DNA from 3 places in the Clostridium omnivorum genome. Region 1 is predicted to be linked to each of the others. Evidence: riboswitches for the same ligand, from Rfam matches in the RefSeq annotation. Region 1 holds a riboswitch; each other region holds the start of a gene.
What was found. A riboswitch is a leader RNA that binds a small molecule or an ion and turns the genes downstream of it on or off. The one in region 1 is predicted to bind cyclic di-AMP.

Region 1 (2,325 bases):
GCATATCCAAAATCCTCGTGAAAATTATCTAAGATATCTAGTTCAGTTAAGGAGTCTTTTAATGATTTAATAGCGTAGCCTAGACCTTTAAGTAGTTTTGTTGAATTGAATTCCTCAGTGCTTCCTAGACCTAAAATAAATATTTTTTCATATTCATTTTGACCAAGAGTGTTTATAATTTCTAATTCTTTGTACTCACCTTTGCTAGTGGAGTACTTCAGAATATCCATAAGCTCCTCAGGATAAGTAAGTTCAAAATTATTAAACTTAAAGATAAGTAAATTTGAATACATTCTACTATCATTTACACCAATCATGTTATGCACCTCCACGAATATAATAACATACTTGCAATAAAATGTTTATACTTATTTTTACATAAATAAAAATGTAAAGTTTATTAAAAAAAAGGAATTTAAAATTAAATGTAGAATAAAAATTCGTAGGAAGAGGTGAATTTATGTTTGATATAAATATTAAAATTGATGATATAAGTATTTCAAGCATAGAGAAAGAAGATATTATTTATATTCAAAAATGGATAAATAATCAACAAGCTTTAAATATAAATATTGAAAATCCCTTAGGACTTAAGGAGTTATATCAGAGATTCCTTGAATACTATGTTAGTGAGAGTGAATTTTTCCTTAAGTTAAATCGAGGCGAAAATCTCATTGGTGTCTTAAAGGGAAGGTTAGAATTTAAGAATAATAACGAAGTATGGTTTTGGTATTATCTAATAGACCATGAATTTAGAGGAAAAGGTATAGGTAGTAATATAGTAAAAGAAGTAATGAATTATTTTTCAAACAATTTTGGAATATATAATTTTTATACTGGAGTACCTGCAAAAGATGATGATATTAAAAGATTCTGGCTAAACAATAATTTTAATCTAATAAGAGTTTCAAAGAACTTTTTTAACATTAATGGAGAAGAAATTGATATGCATATTTTAAAAGCAAAGGCTTATATGTAATAAAGTGGGAAATATTTTTATAAAATAGTTAATTATCATTGACAGCGCACATATAATAAACTATAATAAAAATCGTGCTGAATCCTATTTATAGGTACGGAGGAACCAGTATGTTGGGGTTAATCCGATTATTTTATTAAATAATGTCCAATTAATGGACAACTTAATAAAAAATTGGTAGGGAACCTTCACCCGAACCCGTCAGCTAACTCCGGAGGCAAGAAGGAGGTTACAAATGAAATACATAAAATCAACGGCATTTATTTTTGTTGTGAGTATATTAGCTATAAGCATCACATCCAAAACAAACAGCTATGAGGTAAAGGCAGATGCAGCTATTAAAACACAACAAGGAGTTGTAGTTCGATCTGCGAACTTAACAACAGAGAAGGTAATAGTAGTTCCTAAAAAGGAAACAGAAGAAACAAGTAAGGGCAATTCATCTAAAAAGTCATCATTAAGCAGAGGTGGATCAATGAATAGCTCACTTGCTAAAACATCAGGTAACAGCAGCGTAGTTGGATTTGCTTCCAATTTTTTAGGAAGGCCTTATGTATGGGGAGCTTCAGGCCCAAGAGCCTTTGATTGCTCAGGATTTACAGCTTATGTTTATAGTAACTTTGGTGTTTACTTAGATCACTATACTGGGTCACAATTTGGAGCTGGTAAGTCAGTTAGTAGAGCAAATTTATCTCCTGGCGATTTGGTATTCTTTAATACCTATGGTTCGATATCACATGTTGGTATATACATGGGTGATGGAAGATTTATTCATGCAGCTAATCAACGAACTGGTGTAACAATAAGTAATTTAGATGAAGGGTATTATTCAGCTAGATATGCTGGAGCAAGAAGAGTAAAATAGTAATTTATCTCCCGACAAAATTTGTCGGGTTTTTTTTATCATAAATTTATTAAACTTCAAATAGTATAAAGTATGTATTTGGTTACTGCCATATTAAATTCCGCTTATTATACTAAGGTAGAAACCTTTTATAATTAACATATTATTTGGAGGTATAGTTATGAAGTACACAAGATATGATATGAGAAAAAAGAAAAATGAAGGAACTATGGTTCTGCTTATTTTAGCTGTTACACTGATTATGGCTTTCGTTATTGGTACTGTTATGTCAAACTTTTTTCTAAAGAACGCTTCTAATGTTAAAAATGAAGATGGTGCACAAAAAACTGTATCACAAAAAACAAGTAATCAATCCGCTGAAAAAGATGCTGTTGTTAAATATGTAGTAATTCAAGGCGGAAAATACATAAAAAGTGAAAATGTAGGACCAGAAAAAAATATATTAAGCAATTATGGAAATCCATTTACAATAGCAGAAGCA
Region 2 (2,325 bases), 190 kb from region 1:
ATGGAGGCATATTCATAGGTCCGCCAGTTCCAGGTGGGAATGGTGGAGGAGTTGGAAATTGACGATAGCCATAAAACATTTGTTGATATATTGGACAAAAGAATGGTGGTTCAAACTCATCAGACTCTTCCATATTGTCAATATCGTCTAGTTCATCAAATTCACTTATGTCACGATAGTCATCGTAATACATTAATTACACTCCTTAATAAATATTACATTATAAGTATATGTAATATTTATAAAAGTGTTAATGAATTATAAAAGGTTTAAATATAAATATTACAGAAAAAGAGCCAGAAGAATTAGTTCTGGCTCTTTTTCATATACTGGATTAGTATGCAAATACCATATGAGAAATTCTAGCGGCTATAGGCTTGGACCATAACCAAGTATTTGTTGTGCTGTCATCAAAATAATAAAGTGCACCATTTGATGGGTCTGATCCTCTTAAGGCTTCATAAGCTGCCTGAATTGATTCTGAAGTAGCTGGTTTATCAATCCATCCATTAAGAACAGGAGTAAATTGATAATAACCATGATCCACTTGATAAATTACACTTGATATAGTCTTAGGAAAACGTGAATCCTGTACTCTGTTGATTATAACTGCACCAACAGCCACCTTCGCTGAATAGGGTTCCCCCTGAGCTTCAGCGTTAATAAGTCTAGCCAGCAAATCCACATCAGCTTGACTGTATGGAATTACGCCAGCTTGCTGGTTTGACGCAGTATTTGTTGAGCTGCTGCTTGTTGTTGCAGTGCCTGGTACAAGAAGCTTTTGACTAGGGTATATATAGTCATCCCATTTGTTGTTCATTACTCTTAATTGGCCCAAAGTTATACCAAATTTCTTTGAAATTAGGTATAAGCTATCCCCAGATTTAACAGAGTAAATTTGTGCTGGAACGTTTAATGTTTGACCTATATAAATTTTATCGCTAGTAAGATTATTAGTTGTCTTTAATTGAGTGATGGTAGTATTGAATGTTTTGCTTAAGGTGTAAAGTGAATCACCTGAAGTTACTTTATAGTCTGCTGCCTTTACTGGTAGTACAGATGATAAAGCTACACCCAATGATAAAAGTAAAATTGATAGTTTTTTTGATTTAAACATAAGTTTTATCCTCCTTCTGCCTCCGAGGTTAGTTGTCGGGTTCGGGTTGAGGCACCCTACTCAAAATGAGATTCACCCCGTTGTTTATTCCCCCGTACTCCATTTGGAGATTCGGCTTGTCTTATGTGTGCTATTGTAACAAAGCATGTCCACAAAAATCTATAGTAGATTTAAGGTATTATGGGAAATTGGTGGTGATTTGTGCTTTATACACTGCTATTCATGTTTAGCTTTATGAGTATCTAAAAAGTATAATTGACCGGAAGTATAAAATGAGATATAGTACATAATAATAGGATAATTTTTCAATAGTTTGTAATTTGTAGAAGCGGAGGTGAAAGAATGAAAAGAATTGATTTGGTATATGAGACACTTAAAAAGCTATATACAGGCAAAGGGTTAAGTGCTGTTGAAATTGCTCATACCTTAAAATTAAGCAGGGCAAATGTTAGTAATGATTTAAATAAATTATGCACTGAAGGTAAGGTTTCAAAAAGCTCTGGGAGACCAGTTCTTTTTAATCCTATTGATAACATTGAATATAATGAGGGTGAAAGTAAAATTGACAGATTTACAAGAGAGAATCAAAGCCTATATACAGCTGTAGAACAGGCTAAAGCAGCAATACTGTATCCACCTAAAGGTATGCATGTACTTATTTTAGGGGAAACTGGTGTTGGAAAATCTATGTTTGCAGGGCTTATCCATCAATATGCAATTGAAATGAAGCGAATGGAAGAAAAAGCTCCATTTGTAACTTTTAACTGCGCAGATTACGCTAATAATCCACAACTTTTAATAAGTCAGCTCTTTGGTACTAAAAAAGGAGCCTATACTGGAGCAGATTCTGATAAGATTGGGCTTATAGAAAAAGCAGACGGAGGTATTTTATTTTTAGATGAGGTACATAGACTTCCACCTGAGGGCCAAGAAATGTTTTTTACCTTTATGGATAAAGGTACTTTTAGAAAACTTGGGGAAACTGAAACGGAGCGCAGAGCGGATGTACTTATTGTTTCAGCAACTACAGAAAGTCCAGAATCAACATTGCTTAAAACCTTTACAAGAAGAATACCAATGGTTATTAAAATTCCTAGTCTCTCAGAGAGGACAATGGAAGAAAGATTTTATTTGATAAGTAATTTTTACCGTGAAGAATCCTTTAGGCTGGATAGAGAGATAATGGTATCAATTAATTCTATGAGAGC
Region 3 (2,325 bases), 2.6 Mb from region 1:
TATTTTTCAAAAGGGGTGTCAATTAGTTGAAAGCAAAAACAAAAAAAATATTGACTACATTAGGGATTATAATACTAATACTAGCAATAATAGCCGGAGTTTTCTATGGAACTTATTACTTTATTGTTAACAAGTCATTAAGCGCCTATGAAAAGTCTATTAAAACAGAAATAGATAATATAAACAAGATAAATTCATCTATTACTGCTTTTAATAAGGAAAACAGCATTGACCCTGATAAAGTAAAAAAAGAACTACCTTCTAAAGTAGATTCATTACTAAAGGAAAAGGATAAAATTAACGGAATTAATCCTACTGAAAAATATTCTAAAGCACATGCAAGCCTTTTAGAAGGGCTAAATAACAATATCCTCATGTATAAACAAGTACAAGCCATCTTTGCTAATTCTCAAAGCAAGGACGTTGCAAATGCACTAGAGGATTTAAAAAAGTACAAGAACAATTGTGTTCAGGCATATTCCTTAATAAGTATTAAAAATACATCTGCTTCTTTTCCTACAGATGCCTCAACTACAATGGAAACAATAATATCCTATTTTACTGATATGGTAAAAGTAAATAGGGATAATGATATTAAGCAAAGTGTAAATTTAGAATTTATGAATAACATGGATGCAATATTGTCCAAGCTAACTGCTGTAAAGGTGGATTTAAGTGCAAACGTAGCTAAAGTTAGAGCAGGCAGTGGGAGTTATGATGAAGTACTATCACAAGTAGATGATAATTATAATAAGCTTCAAGAGATACAAAAGGCTTTCTCAAGCATTACAATTCCACAAAAGGCTTCATCTACCTATAAAATCTTTAAGAATGTGCTTGATAACTATGATGAATATCTAAAGAACTTTAAATATGCTTTGACAATAGAAAAAGAAGAAGCCTCAAAAGGTAAACCAAGTCAAGACTTTTTAAACTCAATTTATGCTACCTCTAGCAGTAATCTTCAGCAGGGAGATAAGTCCTATAATGATTTTATGAAGCTTTATGCTGATTTTAAAACTAATAATGTTAAATAGTAGTTAATAACTAAGGAGTAAGAAGTAATACGTAATAATTGAAATGTTCTGAGTCTATAATTTTAGTCTCAGGACATTTTTTCATTTTTTGTAAAGTTTATTAATTATTTCGTATTATTTTTTATAAATTGGTTAAAATACCTATGACCGAAGTTTATTAAACACGGGGAAACCACTTTTTTGGGGTGAATCGCAATTTATCATGCGTAGGTTATGCCTTTACCGAACCCGTCAGCTAACCCCGTAGGTAAAAGGAGGAAATTTAATGAAAAAAAGTTCAATTATATGCTTTTGTTTGAGCATAGTTTTAGCTATGCCTTGTTATAATGCAAAAGCACTAGTAAGTTATGAAGACGAGGCAGATTTATATAAAGAAGAAGTTCAAGCGGTTCAAGTATTCAGTGTGAATGATAGGAAAATTCCAATTACAGACCAGGATGTTTATCTAATGGCTCAGGTGGTATGTGCAGAAAGCAGAGCTGAACCTTATGAAGGTAAGGTTGCTGTTGCTTCAGTAATACTTAATAGGTTACAAAGCAATCAATTTCCAAAGTCTGTAGAGGACGTAATAATGCAAAAAAATGCATTTTCCTGTATCAGAAATGGTGAAATAACCATTGTTCCTGATCCAGCAAGTTACAATGCTGTACTTGACGCACTAAAAGGCAAAGATCCAACAGGAAAGGCACTGTTTTTCTACAACCCGAAAATTGCCACTTCCAGCTGGATGAAAAATATTAACAAGAAAAATGTTAAGTCTATAGGAAATCATGTATTTTTTGCTGTAAAATAATATTCCTTAAATAACAAAATCCTCGGTTTTATTAAACCGAGGATTTTGTTATTTAAGAATCCAAATATGATACTGCTGACAAAGCTGCAATTTGACCTTCTCCTGCTGCCTTTATATATTGATAAGGCTTTCCTATACAATCCCCTGCAGCAAAACATCCAGGTATATTTGTTTTCATTAATCTATCTACCTTTATATGACCTTCTTCTATTTCCAAACCTGGTACCAATTGAGCTGGTGGTACACTATCCTTTAGAACAAATACTCCATCAGTATCTACTTCATTTTCCTTAAGTATTAACTTGGAAACAAAATTATCGCCTTGTATTTCCACAGGTTTATCCTGCAAAATCTGTATCTCACTTCTAAGGTTATATTCTCCCTTATACATTGGAACGTAATATACCTTTGCAGCCAGCTCAGATACGTAATTTGCATCCTCTTCTGCTTCTTTGTTATACCCAACTATAGTTACTATCTTTCCCTTGTAAAGAG

Region 2: linked by a shared signal. The riboswitch ahead of bsdE14_RS17745 (cell wall hydrolase) and the one ahead of bsdE14_RS18605 (C40 family peptidase) in region 1 are both predicted to bind cyclic di-AMP.
Region 3: linked by a shared signal. The riboswitch ahead of bsdE14_RS05900 (cell wall hydrolase) and the one ahead of bsdE14_RS18605 (C40 family peptidase) in region 1 are both predicted to bind cyclic di-AMP.

Annotation. Positions count from the first base shown of each region.
Region 1 is NZ_BRXR01000001.1:3,938,203-3,940,527, forward strand. Features, by position in the region: gene bsdE14_RS18595 (leucyl aminopeptidase) at 1-317, opposite strand, end outside; gene bsdE14_RS18600 (GNAT family N-acetyltransferase) at 461-979, shown strand; cyclic di-AMP (ydaO/yuaA leader) riboswitch at 1,045-1,214, shown strand; gene bsdE14_RS18605 (C40 family peptidase) at 1,215-1,844, shown strand; gene bsdE14_RS18610 (hypothetical protein) at 2,005-2,325, shown strand, end outside.
Region 2 is NZ_BRXR01000001.1:3,746,355-3,748,679, forward strand. Features, by position in the region: gene bsdE14_RS17740 (hypothetical protein) at 1-193, opposite strand, end outside; gene bsdE14_RS17745 (cell wall hydrolase) at 335-1,117, opposite strand; cyclic di-AMP (ydaO/yuaA leader) riboswitch at 1,121-1,244, opposite strand; gene bsdE14_RS17750 (sigma-54-dependent transcriptional regulator) at 1,460-2,325, shown strand, end outside.
Region 3 is NZ_BRXR01000001.1:1,305,291-1,307,615, forward strand. Features, by position in the region: gene bsdE14_RS05895 (hypothetical protein) at 27-1,037, shown strand; cyclic di-AMP (ydaO/yuaA leader) riboswitch at 1,173-1,301, shown strand; gene bsdE14_RS05900 (cell wall hydrolase) at 1,303-1,830, shown strand; gene bsdE14_RS05905 (NAD(P)/FAD-dependent oxidoreductase) at 1,883-2,325, opposite strand, start outside.